One region of the Phyllobacterium sp. genome, then DNA from elsewhere that is predicted to be linked to it. Evidence: riboswitches for the same ligand, from Rfam matches in the RefSeq annotation. Region 1 holds a riboswitch; the other holds the start of a gene.
The links. A riboswitch is a leader RNA that binds a small molecule or an ion and turns the genes downstream of it on or off. The one in region 1 is predicted to bind glycine.
Positions count from the first base shown of each region.

Region 2: it holds a riboswitch for glycine, as region 1 does, so the genes downstream of both, AAAB35_RS23940 (D-amino acid dehydrogenase) here and gcvT (glycine cleavage system aminomethyltransferase GcvT) in region 1, are expected to answer to the same signal.

Region 1 covers NZ_JBBNAM010000071.1:3,607-10,901, forward strand. Annotated here, with positions in the region: gene gcvP (aminomethyl-transferring glycine dehydrogenase) at 1-2,235, opposite strand, end outside; gene gcvH (glycine cleavage system protein GcvH) at 2,242-2,610, opposite strand; gene gcvT (glycine cleavage system aminomethyltransferase GcvT) at 2,615-3,733, opposite strand; glycine riboswitch at 3,892-3,989, opposite strand; gene AAAB35_RS04905 (adenylate/guanylate cyclase domain-containing protein) at 4,506-5,552, opposite strand; gene AAAB35_RS04910 (threonine/serine dehydratase) at 5,630-6,568, shown strand; gene AAAB35_RS04915 (chloride channel protein) at 6,936-7,295, shown strand, end outside.
Region 2 covers NZ_JBBNAM010000361.1:13,995-21,289, reverse strand. Annotated here, with positions in the region: gene AAAB35_RS23950 (translocation/assembly module TamB domain-containing protein) at 1-304, opposite strand, end outside; gene AAAB35_RS23945 (autotransporter assembly complex family protein) at 301-2,229, opposite strand; gene AAAB35_RS23940 (D-amino acid dehydrogenase) at 2,511-3,785, opposite strand; glycine riboswitch at 3,994-4,080, opposite strand; gene AAAB35_RS23935 (Lrp/AsnC ligand binding domain-containing protein) at 4,185-4,421, shown strand; gene ilvD (dihydroxy-acid dehydratase) at 4,586-6,439, shown strand; gene AAAB35_RS23925 (ABC transporter substrate-binding protein) at 6,502-7,295, opposite strand, start outside.

The sequences.
Region 1 (7,295 bases):
CATCATGCGGATGTACATCCAGGTGATAGGCAGGATTGATGCGCTGCCGAATGGCGCAGCCGAAACAGCATGTGCCGAATTGAGCTCGACGTGCCCGGGCAGGAAGGCGGCCAGATGCTTCTTGACGCCAATCGGGCCAACGCCAGGCCCCCCGCCCCCATGTGGAATGCAGAAGGTTTTATGCAAATTCATATGGCAAACGTCAGCGCCGATATCGCCGGGACGCGCCAGCCCGACAAGGGCATTGAGGTTCGCACCATCGAAATAGACCTGGCCGCCATGCGCATGAATCATGGCGCAGATGTCCTTGACCCCTTCCTCGAAGACGCCGTGCGTCGAGGGATAGGTGATCATCAGTGCAGCCAGATTGGCCCCATGCAATTCGGCCTTGGCCTTCAGGTCATCGAGATCGATGTCGCCCTCTTCCTCGCAAGCGACAACGACGACGCGCATTCCGGCCATATGGGCGCTGGCAGGATTGGTACCATGCGCCGATTCCGGAATGAGGCATATGTCGCGATGCGCCTCGCCGCGATCGAAATGATAGCGTCGGATGGCGAGGAGCCCTGCATATTCGCCCTGGCTCCCGGCATTCGGCTGCAGTGAAACTGCATCGAACCCGGTGATCTCGGCAAGCCAGGATTCAAGATCATCGGTAAGGGATTTATAGCCCAGCGCGTGATCGGGCGGGGCAAAGGGGTGAATGTTGGCAACACTCTGCCAGCTCACCGGAAGCATCTCCGCCGCCGCATTGAGCTTCATCGTGCACGAACCGAGCGGGATCATGGCGCGGTCAAGCGCAAGATCCTTGTCGGCAAGGCGACGAAGAAACCGCATCATTTCGGTTTCGGAACGCTGCTGATGGAACACGGCCTGGGTCATGAAACCGTCGGCCGGGCGTTCGCTCGGCAGGCGCGTTCCCGTGTCATCGGGCAGCATCGCGCCGAATAGGGCAGCAAGAGCATGTAGATCGGCTTCCGTCGTCGTTTCGTCAAACGTCAGTCCAAGCCGATCCTGATCGATAACCCGAACGAGGCGCCGATCGCGTTGGGCAACCGCGGCAATAGCATCGGCCTTGCCAGGCACATTGACGGTCAACGTGTCGAAGAAGCGTTTGCCGACAAGGCCGACGCCAGCGGCCTCAAGACCCGCCGCCATGCGCACCGCTTGGCCATGAACGCGCGCCGCGATTGCCCGAAGTCCCTGTGGCCCATGCCAGATGGCGAAGGATACGGCCATATTGGCCAGCAATGCTTGTGCCGTACAGATGTTCGAGGTCGCCTTGTCGCGGCGGATGTGCTGTTCGCGGGTCTGCAGGGCAAGGCGATAACCTGGTCGCCCTTTGCTGTCCATTGACTGACCAACCAGCCTGCCCGGAATAAGACGCGTCAGCGCATCCGTGACGGCAAGGTAGGCCGCATGCGGTCCCCCATACCCGATAGGCACGCCGAAGCGCTGCATCGAGCCCGCTGCAATATCGGCACCAAGTGAAGCCGGCGGCGCCGTTATTGTAAGCGACAGGGGATCAGCCACGGCAATCACCAGGGCGCCGGCAGCTTTTGCTTGCTCGATGGCGATAGAATGGTCGCCATAGACACCAAAGGTATCGGGCCAGGGAACGATAATCGCCGCAACTTGTGCATCAATCGTGCCGCCGTTGATGCTCATGCCAAGTGGTTCGGCACGGGTGCGAACAACATCGAGAATCTGGGGATGGACGTCTGCGGCAAACACGATGCGTGTGCGCTTCTCGCGGTGATGGCGGTAAGCACTGCCGACGGCTTCGGCAACCGCGGTCGCCTCGTCGAGCAGTGATGCCGACGCGACCGGCAGGCCGGTCAATTCCGCCACGAGGGTCTGAAAATGGAACAGAAGCTCCAATCGGCCCTGACTGATTTCGGACTGGTATGGGGTATAGGCCGTATACCAGGCTGGGTTCTCAAAAAGGTTGCGCTGGATGACGGCCGGCACGTGCGTGCCGTGGTAGCCTTGACCGATGAAGCTCTTGTGGGTCTTGTTCTGGCTCATCTTTGCCCAAAGCAGGGTGAGTGCTTCGGCCTCATTGACTGCTTCGGGGATGTCAAGTGGCCGCTCGAGCCGGATAGATTTCGGTACGGCCTGGGAAATGAGGGTTTCAAGTGAGGGAACGTTGAGTGCCGCCAACATGGAGCGGGAGCCCTGGAGGCTGGGGCCGATATGGCGGTCGGTGAATGGAAAGATGCCCTTGTTCTGCATGATTGATCAGCCGATGATTGCTTTGTAACCGGCTTCGTCGAGAAGGCCGGTTAACTGGTTGCTGTCAGATAGTTTCATCTTCCATAGCCAACCGTCAGCAGTGGCCGAGGAGTTGACGAGCGCCGGATCGCTCACCACGGCTTCGTTGACTTCCGTGACCTCGCCGTCCACCGGCGCATAGACATCGGAGGCGGCCTTTACCGACTCGACAACGACCACGGCATCGCCCTTGGCAAGCGATTGGCCGACTTGCGGCAACTGCACGAAAACGAGATCACCCAACTGGTCCTGGGCATGGTCGGTAATGCCGACCGTCGCAATGCCGTCCTCAACGCGGAGCCATTCATGATCTTCAGTAAAATAGGTGACAGCCATCTCATTATCCTTTGTGGTAGCGATGTGGGATGAAGGGAAGCGCGTGAACGTGGAGAGCAATGCGGTTGCCGCGGATGTCGGCGAAAAGCTGTGAGCCGATGGGCGCAAACGCCTTGCCGACATATCCCATGGCGACCGGGAAGCCGACCGATGGGCCAAATCCGCCGGACGTCACCACGCCGACGCTATTGCCATTAATATCGACGAGCACTGCACCGGGGCGCACGGGCTGGCGCCCGTCCGGTTTCAGCCCGACGCGCTTTTGGCGTGGGCCTGCAGCAATCTTCGCGAGCAAGGCTTTGGCCCCGATGAACCCCCCCTGCTCGCGCACCGGCTTGGTTATGGCCCAGGTCAGGCCGGCATCGACGGGATCGATCTCCGGCGTGATATCCTGGCCATGCAAGCAAAGACCGGCTTCAAGGCGCAGACTGTCACGGGCGGCGAGCCCGACAAAGGTTACGCGGTCATCTGCAAGCAGGCTGGCGACAAGTTCTCGCGCGTCGGCTTCCGGAAGGCCGATTTCAAATCCGTCTTCGCCCGTATAGCCCGAGCGGCTCATGAACCAGCCAGGCTTTGGTTCAAAGCCATGCATAAAGGAAAGATCAGTCCCGGGTGCGCCAGTCTTGCGCAGCACATCCGCCGCCTGCTGGCCCTGGATCGCCAGAAACACGCGGTCAAGGGCATCGATGCTGACATCAAAGTCCTTGGCGACATTGCGCAAATGGGCCTCGTCGATCGCTGCATTGCCGGCATTGGCCACAATCATGAATCGGTCTTTACCAAGACGCGTGACGATCAGGTCGTCAATGATCCCGGCCTGTTCGTTGAGGAAGAACGTATATTTCGATTGCCCGATGTGCATCAAATCTGCATTGAGCGGGCAAGTTCGCAACAACAACGCCGCAGCGCCCGCGCCGGCCACATCGAACAGTTGCATATGCGAAATATCGAACAGTCCAGCCTTTTCGCGCGCATGCAGATGTTCCTTCATGACGCCGAGGGGATAGGTGATCGGCATGGACCAGCCGGCAAATCCGCCAAAGCGTGCATTCGCCGCTTCGTGCAGATCCGCAAGCGGCAGCGATTTCAGTTCTTCTGATCCGGGATTTGTTAGGTCGCCCATATTCACTCCAGAGACGTGCAAAGACCTCCGTCACCGCGACGGAATGATGCTTTACCCCTCTGTCGGAAGCCTGAGAGACTCGCTCGCCTCGCGCCCGTTGGCACCGGCTGAACTTACACCTTCGGCGCGGGGTTTCCCCCGACTTTCCAGAGTTGCCTTATCGGTTTGCGGTTCCTGGTACCTGAGAGATTTCGGGCGATTTCCCCTTCGGTGGACCGGTACATCGGATGACCGGCCACTCTCCCGCAAACTGACAGAGCCTCGCATTTTCGCAAATCACAAGGCCCTCGACGCGCTGACCATAGCGCAGGCAACAGCAGCTGTCATCGGGCCAAAGACGAATTCTGCCGCATTATGGACAGAAATTGTCTGAACGAGAACATTTGAAACCTGACCTTGACCCGCCAAGACGCAGCCACATCTTCGTTCGGGCAATATTCAAAGGAGGCGAGGATAGACCACCACAAGGAAAATCGTGGGAGAAGCAACGACCCGTCTTTTGGCGCTTCTGGGCGCGAAGAGGTTGTGATTTCGCGCGCCGATCATCCTGTTGCGCGCCTTATACGCATTGATGAGCGTTCAGAGGTTGTGGTCCTTTGCCTCATCACCCGCAAATGAGAGATGATTGAGCCAACGTGGCCTTGCTCTCGAGCGCTGCCTTACGGGGCCGTGTTGAAAATTATCCTGACCTAGTCGCGGCAGATCAGGCGATGTCGCTTGCCACCAACGACAAGGGGTGGTTCTAGCTGCCCGTGCAGAGACATGAAATATTCTAGGCCGGCTGGGCAATTAGCTCTGAGTGCTGCCGGCGCTGTCTTGCCAGCGCCATAACCCCGAGGCTTTGCCCCTTGCCCCTCACCGCATGTGTGCCAAGGTAACTCGTACGAATATCCTCGGGAAAAGTGAGGCGCTTGGCAAGCTCGCTCGATATCAGCACGGGCGCCTTGAGATTGCGACAAAGCTGTTCGAGCCGCGCCGTCGTATTCACCGTATCGCCGAAATAGGTGATCTTGTGATGGTCGACGCCGATCTCCGCGGTGACGATCGATCCGCCGTGTAGCGCAGCACGCAGGCGCGGCACGCGGCCAAACTCACTGAGCCACCTTTCCGAATTCGCCTCGATTGCATCGATGATATCGAAGATACACAAGACGCAATTCGCGTTGCGAATGCCGCGCTGCATTGGCCAAGTGATGATCGCCGCATCGCCGACATAATCGTCGATCGTACCGTGGCGACGCCGCACCGGTGCAGCAAATTCTGCAAAGAGCGCACCGAGGAACTGCTGGGCGCGCAGATCCCCGAATTCTTCGGCAAAGGATGTGGACCCCACGAGATCGACGAAGAGGAAAATGCGCTCCTCCTCGATGGGTTTTCGGTAGCGACCCATCAACAGGCTGGCAAAAACATCGCGCCCGAGGAGCTCGCGCACCCGCGAAACGAAACTCATCAGCGCCGAAACGACAAGCGTATAAAGCCATATTCGCGTCGGTAAAACGGCCTCCTGCCACCATTCAGCGGGAAGATAGCCGAAGAACCAAAGCAGGGTGCCACAAATGAAATAGCCGATCCCGATGAGGAGGTAATTGGCGATCAGCGAGCAAACAATATAGCTGGGCGTTGGCAGCGCATTGATCCAATCGAAAAGACGCGGAAACAGGCTTCCGCGTTCGAATGCAACAGGGGGAATACAAAGGAACAGCGCGAAAATCGCGCCGATCGCCGAGATTTTTCCGTTATAGAAATAGCCATAAAGCACACCGCTCGCGGCCGCTGCCATCAGAATGAAAATCCAGAAAACGCTCGAATACCTGTTCATGATCTAATCCAGAAGCTGCACGGTCATCACTCTATCAACGCTTGCCTTTCTGCCTAGCCACGAAATATGGTGCGATCATGCCAATTGACATCACGCCTGAACGCATCACTGCCGTTGACAAAGTCATCCGGTCGCATATCCGGCACACGCCCGTACTTAACATCGACCTGAGCGATTTCGGCCTGGCTGCGCTGCCCGTAGCACTTAAACTTGAATGTCTGCAGCATTCGGGATCCTTCAAGGCGCGGGGGGCATTTACCAATCTTCTGACGCGGCCGGTCCCCACCGCAGGTGTCGTTGCCGCCTCGGGTGGCAATCACGGCGCCGCGGTTGCCTACGCTGCGATGCGGCTCGGCGTGCCGGCCACCATCTTCGTGCCGAGCGTCACCTCTTCGGCAAAGGCCGACAAGATCCGCAGCTACGGGGCAAAGCTCGTTATGGGCGGCGAACGCTACGCGGACGCTCTGGAGGCAAGCGAGCGCCTTGTTGCCGAGGCACAAGCACTTGCCGTTCACGCCTACGATCAGGTCGAAACCCTGCTCGGCCAGGCAACGCTCGGGCGTGAAATTGAGGCCGATCTACCCGAAATGACCACGCTGCTCGTCGCCGTCGGCGGTGGAGGCCTCATAGGTGGCATCGCCGCCTGGTTGCGCGGGCGTGTCAAAATCGTCGCGGTCGAGCCGCAAACCGCCCCCACCCTTAACCTCGCTCTTGCCGCGGGTAAGCCAGTCGACGCGCCGGCGGGCGGTATTGCTGCCGATTCCCTGGCACCACGGCGCGTGGGAGAGCTCATGTTTCCGATTGCCCAAGCCTTCGTCGGTCAGTCCGTCCTTGTCTCCGATGATGATATCCGCAACGCGCAGCAGGCGCTATGGGACACGGTACGCATTGTCGCAGAGCCCGGCGGCGCGGCCGCCATGGCTGCCCTCCTGTCGGGTCGCTATCGTCCTCAAGAAGGCGAGCGCGTCGCCGTCCTTGTCTGCGGCTCGAACACAGCGGCGGTATGCTTCGGTTGACTGCGCTGTTGCCTCAGTTCCGTACAAAACATTGAAACCCGACTAAATACCCGGGTCGCCGGGCCTTGGCAATATTTGGTTAGCGCAGGCATTCACCGCATGCCGCGCCTTATGCATTTTGAAAGTTCCACTTTAAAAGAATGCACCTGACATGCTAAGTGAAGCGTTTCAAACGGATTTCAATTATCATACTCATATTTTCACCAGCAAATACTCCATTCGATCGCCCCATAGAAAGTCTGTGCATATTCATTGAATTGCAAGACATTTTCATGATAGCTCATGGGGATATACCAAACACTGGACTCGCAGATTGGCTACTCGCCCGTTTTATAGAAGAAGTTCCACCTTGCGCCGAACGCGCGCAATGTGGGGTAACACACGGGTATGGCGGCCGCGACTGGTCTTCTGGGCCGGCGCACTCGCCATTGGTGTGATCAGTGTGGTTTTCGCCAAGCTCGCAGACCTGGCGCAGATGCTTTTTCACGGCGTAACGCATGCGGGCGGCTGGAGTGAATACTTGCCGCTGGTGATCACACCGATTGGCTTTGTATTGTGCGCCTATTTGGCAATGCGGCATTTTCCGAACTCCCAGGGCAGCGGTATTCCTCAAGCGATAGCTGCACGTCACCTAACCGATGACGAAGACCGCCGCCGGCTGCTGTCACCAAAAATGGTTCTTGGAAAAATCGCGCTTACAGCGGTCGGCCTTTGTTCAGGTGCATCC
Region 2 (7,295 bases), on a different contig from region 1:
TGCGTTCGGCGGCAAGCGTATTGATGTCGAGCCGGCCCCTGAGCAGCGCCAGTCGGCTCCAGACGATGCGCGCATTCGTGACCTTGAGCCAGACCCCTTCTCGGTCGGCGACCGTTATGCTGCCGATACTGGCCTCCGAAGACAGCACGCCCTGAATGTCGGAGATTACGATCTGGCGGTTGGGCGTGGAAAGCTGGTTCTCGACGAAACTCAGGAAGTAAGATTTCTCCGCGTCGGCGCTGTCCTGCGCCAGGGCTGGCGCTGCAAAAAGCAGCAGGAAGAGACTTACGAGGAGCCGGGTCAAAACGCTTGTCCTATGCCAACATAGAGAGCAAAATCTGGATCGTCATGGGTAGGGTCGAGCGGCACGGCGAAGTCGAGCCGGATCGGACCAAGGCCGGTATTATAGCGCAAACCGGCGCCGACCCCGACGCGAAGGTCCTCGGAGAAGTCCGGATAGGAATGTTCGCCGACATAACCTGCATCGACAAACCCGACCACACCGATCGTATCCGTCATGCGAACCCGCGCTTCCACCGAGCTTTCAACCAGCGACCGTCCGCCGATGACAAAGTCCTCGCCATCGCGCGTAACGTTCACGCCGACATTGCGATAGGCATAGCCGCGAATGGAGCCACCGCCGCCCGCAAAAAACAGCTGGTCCGGTGGCAATTCGGCGATGTCGGCCCCGACGATGCTGCCGAGCTTCAGACGGCCGGCCAGGACGAAGCGTTTGTCGGCGTCGAAACTATAGTAGGTCCGCCCCTCGGCCGTGAACTTGCTGGCGAAGTTGCCATATTCGAACTCGTAGAAGGGGGTAATGAGGCCTTCCAGATAATGACCCTTCGATGCATCCACCTTGCTGTCGCGGCTGTCATAGGTCAGGCCGCCGATAAAGCCGGCCGTCAAGAAATCGCGCTTGCCAAAGAAGTCGTCGTCGAAGCGGGACTTGGAGACGTTCGCCATGATCTTGCCGGTGAGTTCGTCCGAGAAAATATGTGTGAAGCCACCCTGCGCTGTGATCGACGTCTGCGTATAGGCATCGAGAACCTGGCGCTCACCGATGAGCGACGTGATGAAATCCGTATCGGGCGTGAAGACCCCAGGTTTCGTGAATGTCACGCCAAGCAGGTAATTGTAGTCCTGCGGATCGAAGGACTGGGCGCCGATACCACCGATCTTGGCGTCAAAGCGCAGCCGTTCCGCATGACCGAAGAGACTGCGGTGCAACCAGTAGAAATCGAAACCAGCGCCGTCGAGGGTCGAATAGCTGCCGCCAAGGCCGAACCGCCGCAACTTCTGTTCCTGAACCGCAACGGTAATCGGCAACAGGCCGTTATTGGTGATCGCGTCGGCCTCCTCAATGCGGGCCGAACGGAATACCTCAAGACGTGACAACCGCTTCTTGGCACGCTCGATTTCGTCCGGATCGTACTCGACCCCGGGCTGCAATCCGGTGATGAAGGCGACGAACTCCGGATCCATCCGTTCGGTGCCTCTTACCGTCACGGGGCCAAAGGCGGCACGGCGATCAGGATTGACATCGATCGTCGCGTCAATCCTCTTGTTGTCATGATTGGCGACCACCTCGCGCGAAATGATCCGGGCCTTGGGGCGGCCCTGCTCCCGCCAGGCGTCGATGGCGAGGCGTTCCGCTCTCAAAATCGCCGTAGAGGTCGCAACGTCTCCCGGTGCGAACCCCTGATCCTCCGGCCGATCGACCACATCCTTCGGATCGATAGGCGGCGGCGCCATGTTTTTTACGCGCGCGGACGCAAACAGGAACTGCGGCCCCGGATCGACGGAAATTACAACCGTCGACGGATTGGGCAGATCGGCATCAGGTGGAATGTCCGCGGCCTCGCGGCCATCAATCTTGATACTGATCGTGCCGCCATAGCGGCCATCGGCATAGAGAGCACCGAGAATACGGCGGTAATCGCCCCGCGCCTTGGCGATCAGGCCCGCCGCGCCGGATGCGGGCTTGTCCTCATCCTCGACCAGGCTCGAGGCGCCCTCGACGAGCTTCGTTGTCGCCTTGTCTTCGCCCTGAGCATTCTGGACGGTATAGCGATGCGGGTCGGCAATGACGGCATCGGCATCATCGGTCTTCCGCTCCCCCCAAAGATGGATGCCAAAGAGATCGAATGCCTGTGCCGGCGAGACAAGCGCAGTGAAGGCCAGCAAAGCGGCGCCAAAAAGCTTGGCCTGTGGGCGCCTCAAGTCCATCAACCACCAAAATCCCTACTCAAAAAAGTCACACATTACGCCGCAGGAATGGAGACACATCCCCACAGATCGATGAAAATCCGCTCCCGAGCTTAAGAAATTGATAACATGCTGCTTAGGGTGGGCCAACCCGCAATGGCCCACCGACGGTCGGCTATGACTTTTCTTGTGGCCATATCGCCACAGAACCCGCGTTGATGCGGATCACTTTTTGTTAGAACGGTGCAACATGCGGGCGCGAAAACAGAGAAGCGCCTGGCAGGCAGCCGGTTCTTGTACCGTTATTCTGCGGCCGCCAGCCACTCCGACTGCTCGGGCTTTTCGGCCGGTATCGCCGCGCTGATGTGGCCAGCAATAATCTCCGCCGTTGCGGCAGACAGCGTCCAGCCAAGGTGGCCGTGTCCCGTATTGTAGAAGACGCCCGAACGCTTGCCGCTGCCAACGCGGGGGAGCATGTCCGGCATCATCGGACGCAGGCCGGCCCATGGCACGACATTTGACGTGTCCATGCCCGGGAAGAGGTCGCGGCTCCAGTCGACCAGCGGCTTGACGCGATCATGACGGATGTCCCGGTTTTCGCCATTATACTCGGCGGTACCGGCGACGCGCAGACGGCCTTCGCCAAGTCGGCTGGTTACGATCTTCGCGTCGTCGTCAAGCAAGCTCACCCACGGCGCCGATGCGCGGCTCGCCGCGTCGCCAAGATTAATAGTGATGGAATAACCCTTGACCGGATAGATGTTCACCCGATCGCCCAGGTGGGCGGCAAACTTGCGGCTCGCGATGCCGGCACAGATGACGATTGCATCGAAGCGGTCGGTCTCGACCTGCGAAAGCGTCTCCGAGGCCGTGTTCCATGAGACAACAACGCCATCGTTTCCATGCTTCAGGGTCTGCACATTGGCATCGCCGACAAAACGAACGCCGCGTCGGACGGAAGCATCGGCAAGACCGCGGGTGAACTTGTGGATATCACCGGTCGAATCGGACGGCGTGAAGAACCCGCCATGGAACGTGCCGTCTAGCGCCGGTTCTATATTGTGAATTTCCTCATTGGTTACAGAGCGGCGATCGAGACCACCGGCTTCGAGGAGCCGATTGACCTTGACGGCATGGTCGTAGCCCTGCTTCGAACGGTAAATATGCAGGATGCCACGCTTCTCGAGGTCGAAATCGATCTTCTCCTCAGCGGCAATTTCGAACATGCGCTTGCGCGCTTCGATGGCGAGCCTCGTCGTCGCAATCGTGTTCTTCTCATAATGTGGAATGTTCATGACAAACTCCGCCATCCACGAATATTTGTGCCAGGACGGCTTCGGGTTCATGAGCAGCGGCGCGTCCTTGCGCAGCATCCACTTCATGCCCTTGAGAATTGTGCCCCAGCTGTTCCAGACTTCGGCATTTGATGCGGAAAGCTGGCCGCCATTGGCAAAGGAGGTCTCCATCGCGGCGTAGCGGTTACGATCGAAAACGGTGACGGCATAACCCTGGCGGGCAAGCGCATAGGCGGTGGTAACGCCGGTAATACCGGCGCCAATAACGGCGATAGAGGTCATGACCAGACAGTCCTTCAGCAACACATGGTTCAGTTTCGCCGCAAGCGGCACGAAACCCCATCTGTCACGGGACCTGAGAGCTTGGCCCCCACGCGCCTGTCGGATGTTTCCCATCCGTGTCTCGGCAGCGCTACCGGTGCAGACCGGTCAGGGCTTTCTCCTTCGGTGGGTGAGGCCTTCGAACGGCATCACCACTCTCCAGATGTCCGACGCTAGTCTGGTCCTTTTGCCTGAGAGTTTCCGGGGCGGTTGCTCCATCGGCGCCGGTCTTACCGGTCTCTCCCAGATAGCCTGTGCGAACGGGCTGCTTATATCGCAGTTGCGAGAAGAGAACAACTGGCTAAGCAAGCGCGGACCCATTATGTTGATCTCACCATTTCAGACCACCGGAGCAGATAAATGAAACCCGTCTTCCTGCAGCTGCAGTGCTTTCCCGGCAAGACCTACGAGGTCGCGGCTGCCCTATACGAACGCGAGATTGTGTCGGAGCTATACTCGACAAGCGGCGATTATGACTTGCTGGCCAAGATCTACATCGCCGAGGACAAGGATGTCGGCAAATTCATCAACGACAACGTACTGGACATCCCGGGAATCGCTCGTTCCCTGACGACGATGACCTTCACAGCGTTTTGATCGGGATGCCCGAGACATCACGTCCCGTTTCGGGCAGAGATGAACTTCACTATGAAATAAATGCAACAATTTGCACTCTTCCAGGAAACAAATGCCATTTTGCCATTGGCGCTGTTTCTCTATAGAAATGCTTTCCTCGTCTATCACCATCAGGATTATCGCAAATGCCTCCCTATCGTTCACGTACAACCACACATGGCCGCAACATGGCTGGTGCCCGCGGGCTCTGGCGCGCGACCGGAATGAAGGATGAGGATTTCGGCAAGCCGATTATTGCAGTGGTCAACTCCTTTACGCAGTTCGTGCCCGGCCACGTGCATCTGAAGGATCTCGGCCAGCTTGTTGCGTGTGAAATCGAAAGCGCGGGCGGCGTCGCCAAGGAATTCAACACGATCGCCGTAGACGACGGCATCGCCATGGGCCATGACGGCATGCTCTATTCGCTGCCTTCACGCGAGATCATTGCCGACAGCGTCGAATACATGGTCAATGCGCACTGCGCCGATGCGATGGTGTGCATCTCCAATTGCGACAAGATCACGCCAGGCATGTTGATGGCGGCGTTGCGCCTGAATATCCCGGTGGTTTTCGTCTCCGGCGGCCCGATGGAAGCAGGTAAGGTCGTCTGGGAAGACAAGGAAAAGAAACTCGATCTCGTCGATGCGATGGTCGCGGCGGCCGATGACCGCATTTCTGACGAGGAAGTGCAGGTTATCGAACGCTCGGCCTGCCCGACCTGTGGCTCTTGCTCCGGCATGTTCACCGCCAATTCGATGAACTGCCTGACTGAAGCACTTGGACTGTCGCTTCCCGGTAACGGTTCGACATTGGCGACCCACGCGGACCGCCGCCGCCTCTTCGTCGAGGCGGGGCACCTCGTCGTCGATCTCGCGCGCCGCTACTACGAGCAGGACGACGAGACCGCGCTGCCGCGCGCGATTGCCTCGTTCGCCGCCTTCGAAAATGCAATGACTCTCGACATCGCCATGGGCGGTTCGACCAACACGGTCCTGCACCTGCTTGCCGCCGCGCATGAAGCCGAAGTGGATTTCACCATGAGTGACATCGACCGGCTCTCCCGCCGTGTGCCAGTGCTGTGCAAGGTCGCCCCCGCCGTTGCCAACGTTCACATGGAAGACGTGCACCATGCCGGTGGCATCATGGGCATTCTAGGCGAACTAGATCGAGCGGGCCTCATCGATACGTCCGTCTATTCAGTTCATTCGGCGAATCTCGGCGCGGCGCTCGACCGTTGGGATATATCACGCACCTCGAACAAGTCGGTGCATGACTTCTTCAGAGCAGCCCCTGGCGGTGTTCCGACGCAGGTCGCATTCAGCCAAGAACGCCGCTTCGATTCAGTCGATCTCGATCGTGAGAAGGGTGTGATCCGGAGCGCTGAACACGCCTATTCAAAGGACGGCGGACTCGCCGTGCTTTACGGCAATCTTGCCGAAGACGGTTGCATCGTGAAGACGGCTGGCGTCGATGATTCGATCCTGAAATTCTCCGGCCCGGCACGCATTTTCGAGAGCCAGGATAGTGCCGTGCTCGGCATTCTGAATGGCGGTGTGAAGCCTGGAGACATCGTGCTGATCCGCTATGAAGGACCGCGCGGCGGTCCCGGCATGCAGGAAATGCTTTATCCGACGAGCTATCTCAAATCAAAGGGTCTAGGCAAGGCTTGCGCGCTGATCACCGACGGGCGTTTCTCCGGCGGCTCTTCCGGTCTTTCGATCGGCCACGTGTCGCCGGAAGCAGCCGAGGGTGGATTGATCGGCCTCGTTGAGGAGGGCGATATAATCGATATCGATATTCCGAATCGCAAAATCCATCTGGCGATAGACGATGCGGTCCTTGCGGATCGTCGCGCTCATATGGAAGCCAAGGGCGCCGCTGCCTGGAAGCCGGCCGAAAAGCGCAAACGCAAGGTGACGACGGCGCTGCGCGCCTACGGGGCCATGGCGACAAGCGCGGCACGCGGTGCGGTGCGGCAAATTCCCGACGAATGGAATTAGTCAGCTGACGAATAAAAAAGGCGGGGCAAACACCCCGCCTTTTTGTTTTCTGAAGGGAACTACTACTTCGCGGCGTCCGTGATCTTTGTGGTCCACGCCCCCTCGGGCTTCTTGGTGATCACAGGATCGGAACCGCCACCGAGCAGCGTTTCGACGGTGCGATCAGCCGCGGCCACATCAAGGACGCCCGTAGAACCCTCCGTCAGTTTGTTGATTTCTGCGACCATGCGCTTCTGATGCTTTTCGGTCTGAGCGCCGCTCGCATCATTGTCGAGCACGATCGTTGCCGCTTCGTCAGGATTGGCGCGGGTATATTCCCAGCCTTTCATAGAGGCCTTGACGAAACGGGCGAGCTTGTCGACCATCTTCGGATCGTCGAGGCTCTTCTGAAGGACGTACAGGCCGTCTTCAAGCGTTGCGACGCCCTCATCCTCATACTTGAATGTGACGAGCTGATCCGCCGGAATGCCGGCGTCGATAACCTGCCAATATTCGTTATAGGTCATGGTCGAGATGCAGTCAGCCTGCTTCTGGATCAGCGGATCGACATTGAAGCCCTGCTTGAGAACCGTCACGCCATTGGGGCCACCATCGGTCTTGAGGCCGAGATGGTTCATCCAGGAAAGGAAAGGATACTCATTACCGCCGAACCAGACGCCGAGCGTCTTGCCCTTGAAATCCTCGGGTTTGGTAATGCCGGTCTCCTTGCGGCAGGTCAGCATCATGCCCGAGCGCTTGAACGGCTGGGCAATATTGACGAGTGGCAGGCCCTTCTCGCGCGTTGCAAGCGCCGAAGGCATCCAGTCGATAACCACGTCAGCGCCACCGCCGGCAATGACCTGGGGAGGAGCGACGT